2 regions of the Microbacterium sp. EF45047 genome follow, and region 2 is predicted to be linked to the other one. Evidence: predicted binding sites of a transcription regulator. Region 2 holds the regulator's gene; the other holds the start of a gene.
The links. The regulator LexA, encoded in region 2, represses DNA repair genes until DNA is damaged. The targets are predictions, from matches to a motif close to TCGAACANNTGTTCGA.

Region 1: a site for LexA is predicted at 3,699-3,714, ahead of recA (recombinase RecA). Genes of this name have one in related genera too.

Annotation. Positions count from the first base shown of each region.
Region 1 is NZ_CP069429.1:1,048,811-1,054,750, reverse strand. It holds gene miaB (tRNA (N6-isopentenyl adenosine(37)-C2)-methylthiotransferase MiaB) at 1-1,368, opposite strand, end outside; gene JRG78_RS04995 (regulatory protein RecX) at 1,467-2,345, opposite strand; gene recA (recombinase RecA) at 2,451-3,500, opposite strand; gene JRG78_RS04985 (DUF3046 domain-containing protein) at 3,748-3,969, opposite strand; gene JRG78_RS04980 (helix-turn-helix domain-containing protein) at 3,988-4,296, opposite strand; gene JRG78_RS04975 (CinA family protein) at 4,483-4,977, opposite strand; gene pgsA (CDP-diacylglycerol--glycerol-3-phosphate 3-phosphatidyltransferase) at 4,974-5,552, opposite strand; gene JRG78_RS04965 (FtsK/SpoIIIE family DNA translocase) at 5,552-5,940, opposite strand, start outside.
Region 2 is NZ_CP069429.1:1,751,508-1,757,447, reverse strand. It holds gene metE (5-methyltetrahydropteroyltriglutamate--homocysteine S-methyltransferase) at 1-1,809, shown strand, start outside; gene lexA (transcriptional repressor LexA) at 1,906-2,586, opposite strand; gene JRG78_RS08510 (LysM peptidoglycan-binding domain-containing protein) at 2,850-3,203, shown strand; gene JRG78_RS08505 (histidinol-phosphate transaminase) at 3,331-4,431, shown strand; gene hisB (imidazoleglycerol-phosphate dehydratase HisB) at 4,428-5,045, shown strand; gene hisH (imidazole glycerol phosphate synthase subunit HisH) at 5,042-5,677, shown strand; gene priA (bifunctional 1-(5-phosphoribosyl)-5-((5-phosphoribosylamino)methylideneamino)imidazole-4-carboxamide isomerase/phosphoribosylanthranilate isomerase PriA) at 5,765-5,940, shown strand, end outside.

The DNA.
Region 1 (5,940 bases), 700 kb from region 2:
CGCGTGCGACACGGTGACCGTGACCACGTCGCCGGGCCGCGGGATCTCCGAGCCGGGCGTGACCTCGAAGTGCACGAGCCGGTTGTCCTCGGCGCGGCCGGTGAGCCGGTGTGTCTCGGCATCCTTCTTGCCCTCGCCGACGGAGACGAGCACCTCGACCTCGCGGCCGACCTGCTTCTGGTTCTCCTCCAGGGAGATGCGCTCCTGCAGGGCGATGAGGCGGTCGTAGCGCTCCTGCACCACCTCCTTGGGCACCTGGTCCGCCATCGTGGCGGCCGGGGTGCCCTCGCGGATGGAGTACTGGAAGGTGAAGGCGCCAGAGAACCGCGACTGCTCGACGACCCGCAGGGTGTCCTCGAAGTCCTCGTCCGTCTCGCCCGGGAAGCCGACGATGATGTCGGTGGTGATCGCGGCGTGCGGGATGCGCTCGCGGACGCGGTCGAGGATGCCCAGGAACCGCTCGCTCCGGTAGGAGCGGCGCATCGCGCGCAGGATGCGGTCGCTGCCGGACTGCAGCGGCATGTGCAGCTGCGGCATCACGGCCGGCGTCTCGGCCATCGCGTCGATCACGTCGTCGGTGAAGGCCGCCGGATGCGGGCTGGTGAACCGGATGCGCTCCAGGCCCTCGATCTCTCCCGCCGCGCGCAGCAGCTTGCCGAACGCCTGCCGGTCGCCGAACTCGACGCCGTAGGAGTTGACGTTCTGACCGAGGAGGGTGACCTCGATCGCGCCGTCCTCGACGAGGAGGCGGATCTCGTTCAGGATGTCGCCGGGGCGGCGGTCCTTCTCCTTGCCGCGCAGGCTGGGCACGATGCAGAAGGTGCAGGTGTTGTTGCAGCCGACGGAGATGGACACCCAGCCGCTGTGCGCGGAGTCGCGCTTGGTCGGCAGCGTGGAGGGGAAGGTCTCCAGGGACTCGAGGATCTCCAGCTCTGCCTCGCCATTGTGGCGGGCGCGCTCGAGCAGTCCGGGCAGCGAGCCCATGTTGTGCGTGCCGAAGACGACGTCGACCCACGGGGCCTTGTCGAGCACGGCCTGCTTGTCCATCTGCGCCAGGCATCCGCCGACGGCGATCTGCATGCCCTCGTGGCGGTCCTTGCGGGACTTGAGGTGGCCGAGCGTGCCGTACAGCTTGCCGGCGGCGTTGTCGCGCACCGCACAGGTGTTGATGATGACGACGTCGGCTTCCTCGCCCTGGGCGGCGCGGACGTAGCCGGCGCTCTCGAGCGATCCGGACAGCCGTTCGGAGTCGTGCACGTTCATCTGGCACCCGAAGGTGCGCACCTCGTACGAGCGGCGACGCCCGTCGGATGCGATCGCGGCCGACGAGGGCGCGATGATCGTCGGTTCACTGCTCGGAGTAGTCATGATGACTGCCATTCTACGAGCGCCGCCCGATCCCCGGGCGCGACGCGGACAACCCGCGCGTGCGAAAGCCCTCGCCGCCCCGCGCCCGGGGCCGATGGTCAGTCGGATTCGACGAAGCGCACGCCGCCCTGAGGTCCGCCGGTCTCGCGCAGTGCGGTGCGGGCGGCGGTCATCGCGACGGAGCCGGCGTACCCGCGTCGGGCCAGCTGGCCGAGCAGTCGCCGCAGGGCGGTGTCCGGCTCCAGCCCGGTCATCCCCCGCGCCTTGGTGCGGGCGAACTCGAGGGCCCGCTCGGCCTCGTCGTCGGGAAGGGCCGCCAGCGCCTCGTCGATGATCTCGCGCGGGATGCCGCGCTGGGAGAGGGTGCGCGCCAGTGCGAGCCGCCCCTGTCCCTTCCGCTCGGACCCGGAGGTGACGAGGTGCCCGGCCAGGGTGCGGTCGTCGAGGTACCTCCGCGCGGTGAACTCGTCGATGATCTCGTCGATCCGCCGGTCGTCGAGGCCGGTGTCGGCGAGGATCGCCCGGGCCTCGGCGACCGAGAGGGCACGGGCGCGAAGCCGGCGGACGAGCACCTCCTCGGCGTGCCAGCGCACCTCCTCGTCGGTGTGATCGGCGTCCCCTGCGGCTGCCGCGGTGGCCGCTGGCTCGAGCGTCGCGGGGTCCTCGTGCGGACGCAAGGCGCGCAGCCTGGGGCGGGCCGCCTGCGTGGCGCCGCCGGAGAACGCCGGATGCCTGCTGCTCACCGGTGCTCCGCCGCCGCTCGCCGCGCCGTCGGCTGCGGTGCGGTTCGCCGTCCCACCGACGTCGGCGCGGTTCGCGGCACCGTCGACGTCGGCGCTGTTCTCCGCGTCCGCGGCCCCACCGCCGCTCCCGCGGCTCCGGGCGCCGGTATCGGAAGCGGCGGCACGGCGTCCGAAGATCGGGATCACCGGGGCGAGGCGCTCGGCGTCGCCGTGCCCCTCGCCCCGATCAGCCATGATCCACCCCGGTTACTGAGCTCCGTCGAAGTGCGGTTACTGAGCTCCGTCGAAGTGCGGTTGCCAAACTCCATCGACGCGCGGTAGCTGCGCTCGGCCGACGCATCAGGCCGGACGCCGCTGGCTCAGCTCGTCGACCGGAGCCTCCTCCGCGGCCTTGGCCCCGATGCCCATCTTCTGCTTGATCTGAGCCTCGATCGCCGCCGCGATGTCCTCGTTCTTGATGAGGAAGTTGCGGGCGTTCTCCTTGCCCTGACCGAGCTGGTCGCCGTCGTAGGTGTACCAGGCGCCCGACTTCTTCACGATGCCGTGTTCGACACCGAAGTCGATCAGGCTGCCCTCGCGCGAGATGCCGACGCCATAGAGGATGTCGAACTCGGCCTGCTTGAACGGCGGGGCCATCTTGTTCTTCACCACCTTGACGCGGGTGCGGTTTCCGACCGCCTCGGCCCCGTCCTTCAGCGTCTCGATGCGGCGGATGTCGAGCCGCACCGAGGCGTAGAACTTGAGGGCCTTTCCACCCGCAGTCGTCTCCGGCGAGCCGAAGAAGACGCCGATCTTCTCACGCAGCTGGTTGATGAAGATGGCCGTGGTCTTGGTCTGGTTGAGGCCACCGGTGAGCTTGCGGAGCGCCTGGGACATCAGGCGCGCCTGCAGGCCGACGTGCGAGTCGCCCATCTCGCCCTTGATCTCCGCCTCCGGGACCAGCGCGGCCACGGAGTCGATGACCACCAGGTCGATCGCGCCGGAGCGGATCAGCATGTCGGCGATCTCGAGGGCCTGCTCTCCGGTGTCGGGCTGCGACACGAGGAGCTGATCGATGTCGACGCCGAGCTTCTTGGCGTAGTCGGGGTCGAGGGCGTGCTCCGCGTCGATGAACGCGGCGATGCCGCCGGCGCGCTGCACGTTCGCGATCGCGTGCAGGGTGAGCGTCGTCTTACCCGAGGACTCCGGGCCGTAGATCTCGATGATGCGCCCGCGCGGCAGACCGCCGATGCCGAGGGCGACATCGAGCGCGATGGAGCCGGTGGGGATGACCTCGACCGGGGCGCGCTCATCGCTGCCCAGTCGCATGATCGATCCCTTGCCGAACTGGCGTTCGATGTGGGCGAGCGCGGAATCCAGTGCCTTGTCGCGGTCGTCCGGGGATGGCATGACGTGCTCCTTCGTGCTCGATGTGCTGCCGCCTGTAGGCTGTCGCGACCTGTCCCGGCGGGACGGATTCTCCGACAAGGCGTATGGCTCGGTGCCATGTCTTCACCGTAGGCGTGGCCACCGACATCGCGTCGGCCAGGGCCCCGTCTGTGGAGAGAAATCGCCTCGAAACCACTCGTGCAGAACGATACGCCCCCATCGAACACACGTTCGACGACACGCCGGGAATCCGTGAGAGGACGCGATCTCAGCGTCGCCGGGGCTCCAGCCGGCCCACGCCGTAACGGCGTTCGGCGGGCACGTCGGTCTCGGCGCACAGCGCGAGCCAGATCTCGCGCGGCGGCACGCCGTCGTCCAGGGCTTCGATCGCCGTCCGGCCGAGGCCGCTGAGCACGAGGTCGTGCGTCAGCGCCGTGGCGCGGCCGCCGAACTCGTCATCCACCGCGCGCAGGAACTCGCTGCGCCGCATCCGTCGTCCCGTCCCCGCTCAGCGGAGCGAGAGCTCGGGCTCGACGGAGGCCACGAGATCGTCGGGCACGACATCCGGGAATCCGTGCATGCCCTCGAGAACCGAGATGCGGTCGCCGACCTCGCGCATGATGGTCGAGATCGGAACGTCGAGCGCTTCGGCGACCGAGGCGAGGATCTCGCTGGAGGCCTCCTTCTGGCCCCGTTCCACCTCGCTGAGGTAGCCGAGGGCGACGGATGCCTTGCTGGCGACCTGACGGAGCGTGCGGCCCTTCTGCAGACGGAAGTCCCTCAGCACATCGCCGATCTCCTGTCGTACAAGGATCATCGGAACCTCCTCTCCGTCGTTCCCCTCGTCTGCGATCTCGAGGGGATCGCCAGTCTAACCCGACCGGATGCCACTGAATCTAGTGTGTCACTCTGTGCTTCGCGTGTGAGCGCCGCGCCGGGCGACGCCTGTTCCGTGATCCGTGTGTTGATCGGCACATGTGAGTCAACGCCCGCGGAGTCCCGGCTATTCCGAGGCCCGATCCGCGAGCGCCTCGCAGCCGGCGCGGAGTGCGGCCGCGACGGCGGATGCCCGCACCGCGGCGCGGTCGCCGGGGAACACGAAGGAGCGCACGTCCCGGACCGCCGGCGTGACGACCCCGATGTGGACCGTCCCCACCGGCTGCCCGTCGGGCGAATCGGGGCCGGCAATCCCGGTCGTGGCGATGCCGACGTCGGCCGGGCATCCGTCCACCGCGACGGCGCGCCGGACTCCGGCCGCCATCTGCAGGGCGACCTCGGGATGCACCGGGCCGTGGGCCGCCAGCAGCGCGCCGTCCACCCCGAGGAGGCTGTGCTTGACCGGCGTGGCGTAGGCGACGACGGCGCCGCGCAGACTCGCGGAGGCCCCGGGGACGGCGACGACCTCGGCCGAGAGCGCGCCGCCGGTGAGGGACTCTGCGATCCCGAGGGTCCAGCCGCGCTGCCGGAGCAGCGACAGCAGCTCTGCCGCGTCGTTCACGCGTCGGCCGACCGTGCCCCGCGCACCTGGGCGACGACGTAGTCGATGCCGCTGGCGATGGTGAGCACCAGGGCCGCGTACATCAGCACGACCCCGACCCCGATCCACCACGTCTCGCCGATGAGCGCGTGCAGCGGCAGCAGCCACCAGGACAGGGCGACGGCCTGCACGAGGGTCTTCAGCTTGCCCATCCAGGCGGCCGCGACGATGTGCTGCTTGGCCACGAGGAACCGGTGGACGGTGATGCCCCACTCGCGGATGAGGATGACGATCACGATCCACCAGGGCCACTCGCCGAGCACGGCGAGGCCGATGAACCCGGCGCCGGTGAGGAGCTTGTCCGCGATCGGATCCCACAGCTTGCCGAAGTCGCTGACGATGTCGTGCTTGCGGGCGAGGTAGCCGTCCACCCAGTCGGTGGAGATCGCGAGGACGAACAGCGCCGCGGCGGTCCAGCGCAGCCCGAGGTGGGCGTCCCCGGCGGGTCCGCCGAGCAGCAGCAGCACGAGGAAGACGATCGCGAGCGGGATGCGGACGATCGTGATGGCGTTCGGGAGCTGCCGCGGAATGGCCATCAGTCGCGTCCCGTCAGTCCCCAGGCGTCCTCGTCGCCCTCCTCCTCGACGACCGGGAGGCCTTGGAACTGCGCCTCGACCGGGTCGGACTCGGCGCCGCGCGGTGCGGCCGGCGCTGCGGCGGCGGGCGCCGGGGCGGGTGCGTCCTCGCCGCGCAGGCGGGCGAGCACGCCCGGAAGCTGCTCGGCGGTGACCAGCACGTCGCGCGCCTTCGAGCCCTCGGACGGGCCCACGATCTCCCGCGACTCGAGCAGGTCCATGAGGCGGCCGGCCTTGGCGAAGCCGACGCGCAGCTTCCGCTGCAGCATCGAGGTGGACCCGAACTGGGTCGACACGACGAGCTCGGCGGCGGCGAGCAGCAGCTCGAGGTCGTCGCCGATGTCCTCGT
Region 2 (5,940 bases):
CTGCTCGCCCTGGCGAAGGCATCCGATGACGCGCCCGAGGGCTTCGACCCGCTCTCCCGCCTCGACGATGTGCTGCCCGTGTACGCCGAACTGCTCGCGGCGCTCAAGGCCGCCGGCGCCGCCTGGGTGCAGCTGGACGAGCCGGCGCTGGTGAGCGAGTCGCTGCCGGCGTCGCCGCAGGCCCTCGCGGATGCCGCGGAGCGCGCCCTCGCCGTCCTCGGCGGTGCGCAGGACCGCCCTTCGATCCTCGTCGCCGCCCCGTACGCCGCCCTCGACGCGGCGTTCCCGGTCCTCACCGCCGCACCGATCGAGGCCATCGCGGTGGACCTCGTCCGCGGCGGCATCCCGGCCGGAGCCCCGGGCCTGGAGGGCAAGACCCTCGTCGGCGGCGTGATCGACGGTCACAACATCTGGCGCGGCGACCTCGACGCGGCCTTCGCGAAGCTGGAGGCGCTGCGCACGCTGGGCGCCGCGGCGGTCACCGCCGCCACGTCGACCTCGCTGCTGCACGTGCCGCACGACGTGGAGGACGAGTCGAAGCTGGACGCGCGCCTGGTCTCCTGGCTCGCCTTCGCCGACCAGAAGGTCGGCCAGGTGGTCACCCTGGCGCGCGGTCTCGCCGAGGGCCGCGACGCCATCGCCGCAGAGCTCGACGCCGCATCCGCCGCGCTCGAGGACCGCCGCACCGCACCCGGTGTGCGCGACGGCGCCGTGCGCGAGCGCGCCGCCGGGCTCGCCGAGGCCGACTTCGCCCGCGCCCCGTACGCGGAGCGCGAGGCTGCGCAGCAGGCGCTGGACCTGCCCGCCCTGCCGCTGACGACCATCGGCTCCTTCCCGCAGACCGGCAACATCCGCCGGGCGCGGGCGCAGTTCCTGCGCGGCGAGCTGCCGCAGGAGGACTACGAGGACTTCCTGCGGGCCGAGATCGACCGCGTTGTCTCGCTGCAGGAGGAGCTCGGACTGGACGTGCTGGTGCACGGCGAGCCCGAGCGCAACGACATGGTGCAGTACTTCGCCGAGAATCTGGACGGCTTCGCGGTCACCGAGAACGGCTGGGTGCAGTCCTACGGGTCGCGGGCGACGCGTCCCTCCATCCTGTGGGGCGACGTGTCGCGTCCGGCGCCGATCACGGTGTCCTGGGCTTCGTACGCCCAGTCGCTGAGCGCGAAGCCGGTCAAGGGCATGCTCACCGGGCCGGTGACGATCCTGGCCTGGTCGTTCGTGCGCGACGACCAGCCGCTCGGCGAGACCGCGAACCAGGTCGCCCTCGCGCTGCGCGACGAGATCGCCGACCTCGAGGAGGCCGGCATCGGCATCATCCAGGTCGACGAGCCCGCCCTGCGCGAGCTGCTGCCGCTGAAGCGGGCCGACCAGCCGGCGTATCTGGACTGGTCGGTGCGCTCCTTCCGCCTGGCCACCGGCGGCGCCGCCGCCGCCACGCAGGTGCACACGCACCTCTGTTACTCCGAGTTCGGCGTGGTGATCGACGCGATCCGCGCCCTGGATGCCGACGTCACCTCGATCGAGGCGGCGCGCAGCCGGATGGAGGTCGTCGCCGACGTCGCGGAGGCCGGCTTCGACCACGGCATCGGCCCGGGCGTGTACGACATCCACTCGCCCCGCGTGCCCAGCGTCGACGAGGTCGAGACGCTGCTGCGTCGCGCGACCGAGGAGCTGCCGCTGCGCCAGGTCTGGGTCAACCCGGACTGCGGCCTGAAGACCCGCGGCTACGAGGAGACCGTGGCCTCGCTGCGCAACATCGCGGAGGCGACGCGCCGCGTCCGCGAGGACGTCGCCGTCACGGCCTGACCGGCCCCACGCGTTCGGGGCGGATTCTCACACCCGGGGCGGCGGAGAACCGCCCCGAACGTGAGAACCCGCCCCGAACGGATCAGGCGCGAGGCGTCAGACCGCGCGCAGCACCGCGACGACCTTGCCGAGCACGGTGGCGTCGTCGCCGAGGATGGGTTCGAACGCCGAGTTGCGGGGGAGCAGCCAGGTGTGACCGTCCCGGCGGCGGAAGGTCTTCACCGTCGCCTCGCCGTCGAGCATCGCCGCGACGATCTCGCCGTTCTCGGCCGTCGACTGAGTGCGGACGACGACCCAGTCCCCGTCGCAGATCGCGGCGTCGATCATCGAATCGCCGGAGACCTTGAGCATGAACAGCTCGCCCTTCCCGACGAGCTGCCGCGGCAGCGGGAAGATCTCCTCGACCTGCTGCTCGGCGGTGATCGGCACCCCTGCGGCGATCCGGCCGACCAGCGGAACGAGCGCGGCGTCGCCCACGGCCGGGCCCGCGTCGGCGGGATTCTCGCCGCTCGCCCCGGGCAGATCGATCAGCACCTCCATCGCTCGGGTCTTGCCCGGGTCGCGACGCAGGTAGCCGCTCAGCTCCAGCTGACCGAGCTGGTGCGTCACGCTCGACAGGGACTTCAGTCCCACGGCGTCGCCGATCTCGCGCATGCTCGGCGGGTAGCCGTGCTTGGCGATCGAGGTCTGGATGACCTCGAGGATCGCCATCTGCTTCGGGCTGAGGCTCTTGCGCCGGCGCGTGCGCGGCGCTTCGGCGGCGTTGTTCTCGCTCATCTGTGCTCCTTCGTGCGCCGTCGCTGGCGACCGGGTTCGAATGTCGGTGGCCCGTGATGGGGTGTCGATATCGAAACCGTATCCGAGATCCTCACGATTTCGGAAGATCTGTTCGAGCGTGTCGGAGACCTACCTGACAGGATTTCGAAGACGTGTTGACAGATGTTCGATATCGAAGATAGATTCGGAACGTAGCTTCGCATCCGGCTCTCCCGGCCGAGGGTCGGATGCGAAGCTGCCGATCACATCGAGGAGCACAGCACATGAGCACCATCGCCATCCAGGGTCCGATCGCCCGCCCGCGCACGCGTCTCCGCCTCACCGCACGCGGACGCCGGGTGCTCCTCGCTCTCGCCGCCGCCCCGCTCGCCGCCGGCATCGCCTTCTCGGCGCTCGCGGGCGGCTCCGCCCTCGCCTCGGGTGAGCAGGCGTACCGGGCGTCGTTCGAGACCGTGACCGTGATGCCGGGCGACACGCTGTGGTCGATCGCCGCGCACGTGGCGCCGGACGCTGATCCGCGCGACGTCGTCGACGACATCATCCGCCTGAACAATCTGCCGGGCGGCATGGTGCAGGCGGGCAGTGAGATCGCCATCCCCGCTGCTTACGCGGACTGAGCCGCCGGTTGCGCGGGCTCTCCTGCCGGCTGCGCGGACTGACCCGCCGGCACGCCGGCCGCGCCCGGCTCGGAACCGTTCGTCGCACGCGCCGAGCGCCCCGGCGGTTCGTCCTAGCATGGGAAGGGTGACCTCCCTCGATGAGCTGCCCCTCCGCGACGATCTGCGCGGGCTCACACCGTACGGCGCGCCGCAGGCCCCTCTCCCCGTCGCACTGAACGTCAACGAGAACACGCATCCGGTGCCCGACGAGGTGGCCAGCGACATCCTCGACGACATCGCCCTGGCCCTGCGTGACGTGAACCGGTACCCCGACCGCGAGTTCACCCTCCTCCGCGAGGGATTCGCCGAGTACCTCGGCCACGGCCTCACGCCCGACCGCATCTGGGCCGGGAACGGGTCGAACGAGGTGCTGCAGCACATCCTGCAGGCCTTCGCCGGCCCTGGACGCACCGCGTTCGGCTTCGCCCCCACCTACTCCATGTACCCGCTGCTCACCCAGGGCACGGGCGCGCGCTGGATCGCCGGCACGCGCGAGGCGGACTACCGGGTGAGTGCCGAGGACGGCGCCGCCCAGGTGGCGGACGCCGACCCGGATGTCGTCATCCTCTGCACCCCGAACAACCCGACCGGCACACCCCTCGGCCTCGACGTCGTCGAGGCCGTCTACGAGGCCGCCCGCGGCGTGGTGGTCGTCGACGAGGCGTATCAGGAGTTCGCGCCGAAGGACGCTCCGTCGGCCCTCACCCTGCTCGACGGCCGCCCGCGGCTCGCGGTGTCCCGCACCATGAGCAAGGCGTTCGCGTTCGCGGGTGCACGGGTCGGCTATCTCGCCGCCGACCCGGCCTTCATCGACGCCCTGCGCTTGGTGCGCCTGCCGTACCACCTCAGTGCGCTCACCCAGGCCGCCGCGGTCGCAGCGCTGCGCAACGCGCCGACCATGCTGCGGATGGTGGACGACATCGTCGAGCAGCGCGACCGCATCTCCGCCACCCTGGAGGCGCTGGGTTACCGCCCGCACGAATCGTGGACGAACTTCGTGCTGTTCGGGGGAGTGGACGACCCGAAGGCGGTCTGGCAGTGCCTCTACGACCGAGGCGTGCTCATCCGCGACGTCGGCATCCCCGGCCACCTGCGCGTCACCGCGGGAACCGAGGCCGAGACCACCGCCTTCCTGGACGCGCTCGCATCCGTGGGCGACACCGCCTCGGTAGGATCGGCGTCATGAGCGCCGCCCCCTCCGAGCCCCGCACCGCGGGCGTCCACCGCAGCACATCCGAGTCCACCGTGGAGCTCGAGCTGAACCTGGACGGCACCGGCCGCAGCAGCATCGACACCTCGGTGCCGTTCTTCGACCACATGCTCACCGCGTTCGCGAAGCACTCGCTCACCGACCTCACCGTGCGGGCATCCGGCGACACCGACATCGACGCCCACCACACCGTCGAGGACATCTCGATCGTGCTCGGCCAGGCCATCAGGCAGGCGCTCGGCGACAAGGCCGGCATCTCGCGCTACGGCGACGCGCTCGTGCCGCTGGACGAGGCGCTGGCGCAGGCGGTCGTGGACATCTCCGGCCGTCCGTTCCTCGTGCACGAGGGCGAGCCCGCAGGCTTCGAGTTCCATCTCATCGGCGGGCACTTCACCGGATCGCTGGTCCGGCACGCGTTCGAGGCGATCACGCTGAACGCCGGGCTCACCGTGCACGTGCGGGTGCTCGGCGGACGCGACCCGCACCACATCGCCGAGGCCGAGTTCAAGGCTTTCGCGCGCGCCTTCCGCCAGGCCAAGGCGCTCGATCCGCTCGTCGAGGGCATCCCGTCGACCAAGGGGGCGTTGTGACCCGCACGCCGCGCGTGGCGGTCTTCGACTACGAGTCCGGGAACGTGCACTCCGCCGTCAAGGGGCTGGCGGCCGCCGGCGCCGACGTCGAGCTGACCGGCGACCGGCAGGCCGCGCTGGAGGCCGACGGCCTCCTGGTGCCCGGGGTGGGGGCGTTCGCCGCCGTCCGCGACGCCCTGCACGCGCGCGGCGGCGACGAGATCATCGAGCGCCGCCTCGCCGGCGGGCGGCCCGTGCTCGGCATCTGCGTCGGGATGCAGGTGATGTTCGCGCACGGGGTCGAGCGCGGGCACGACACCGAAGGTCTCGGCCAGTGGCCGGGGGCGGTGACACGGCTGGAATCGCCGGTGCTGCCGCACATGGGCTGGAACACGGTGGAGCCGGATGCCGGGACCGTGCTGTTCCGCGGGATCGAGGACGAGCGCTTCTACTTCGTGCACTCCTACGCGGCCAAGGCCTGGGAGCTCGACGTGATCCCGCCGTTCCCGCAGCCGGCGCTCACCTGGTCGACCTACGGCGAGCGGTTCCTCGCCGCCGTGGAGAACGGCCCGCTGTCGGCGACGCAGTTCCACCCGGAGAAGTCCGGCCAGGCCGGCATCCGCCTGCTGCGCAACTGGGTGGAGAGCCTGTAACGCACCGGTTTGGCGCCCGCCCGATGCGGGACTACTCTCTTGATTCGTGCCCGCGACCGGGCCTCCTCTGATCCACCCAAGGACGACATGAACGACTTCGCGCAGTCACCCTCCCTGATCCTCCTGCCCGCTGTGGACGTCGCCGGCGGCAAGGCCGTCCGCCTGACGCAGGGCGAGGCGGGCACCGAGACCAGCTACGGTGACCCGATCGATGCCGCGGGGGAGTGGGTCTCCCAGGGTGCGCAGTGGATCCACCTCGTCGA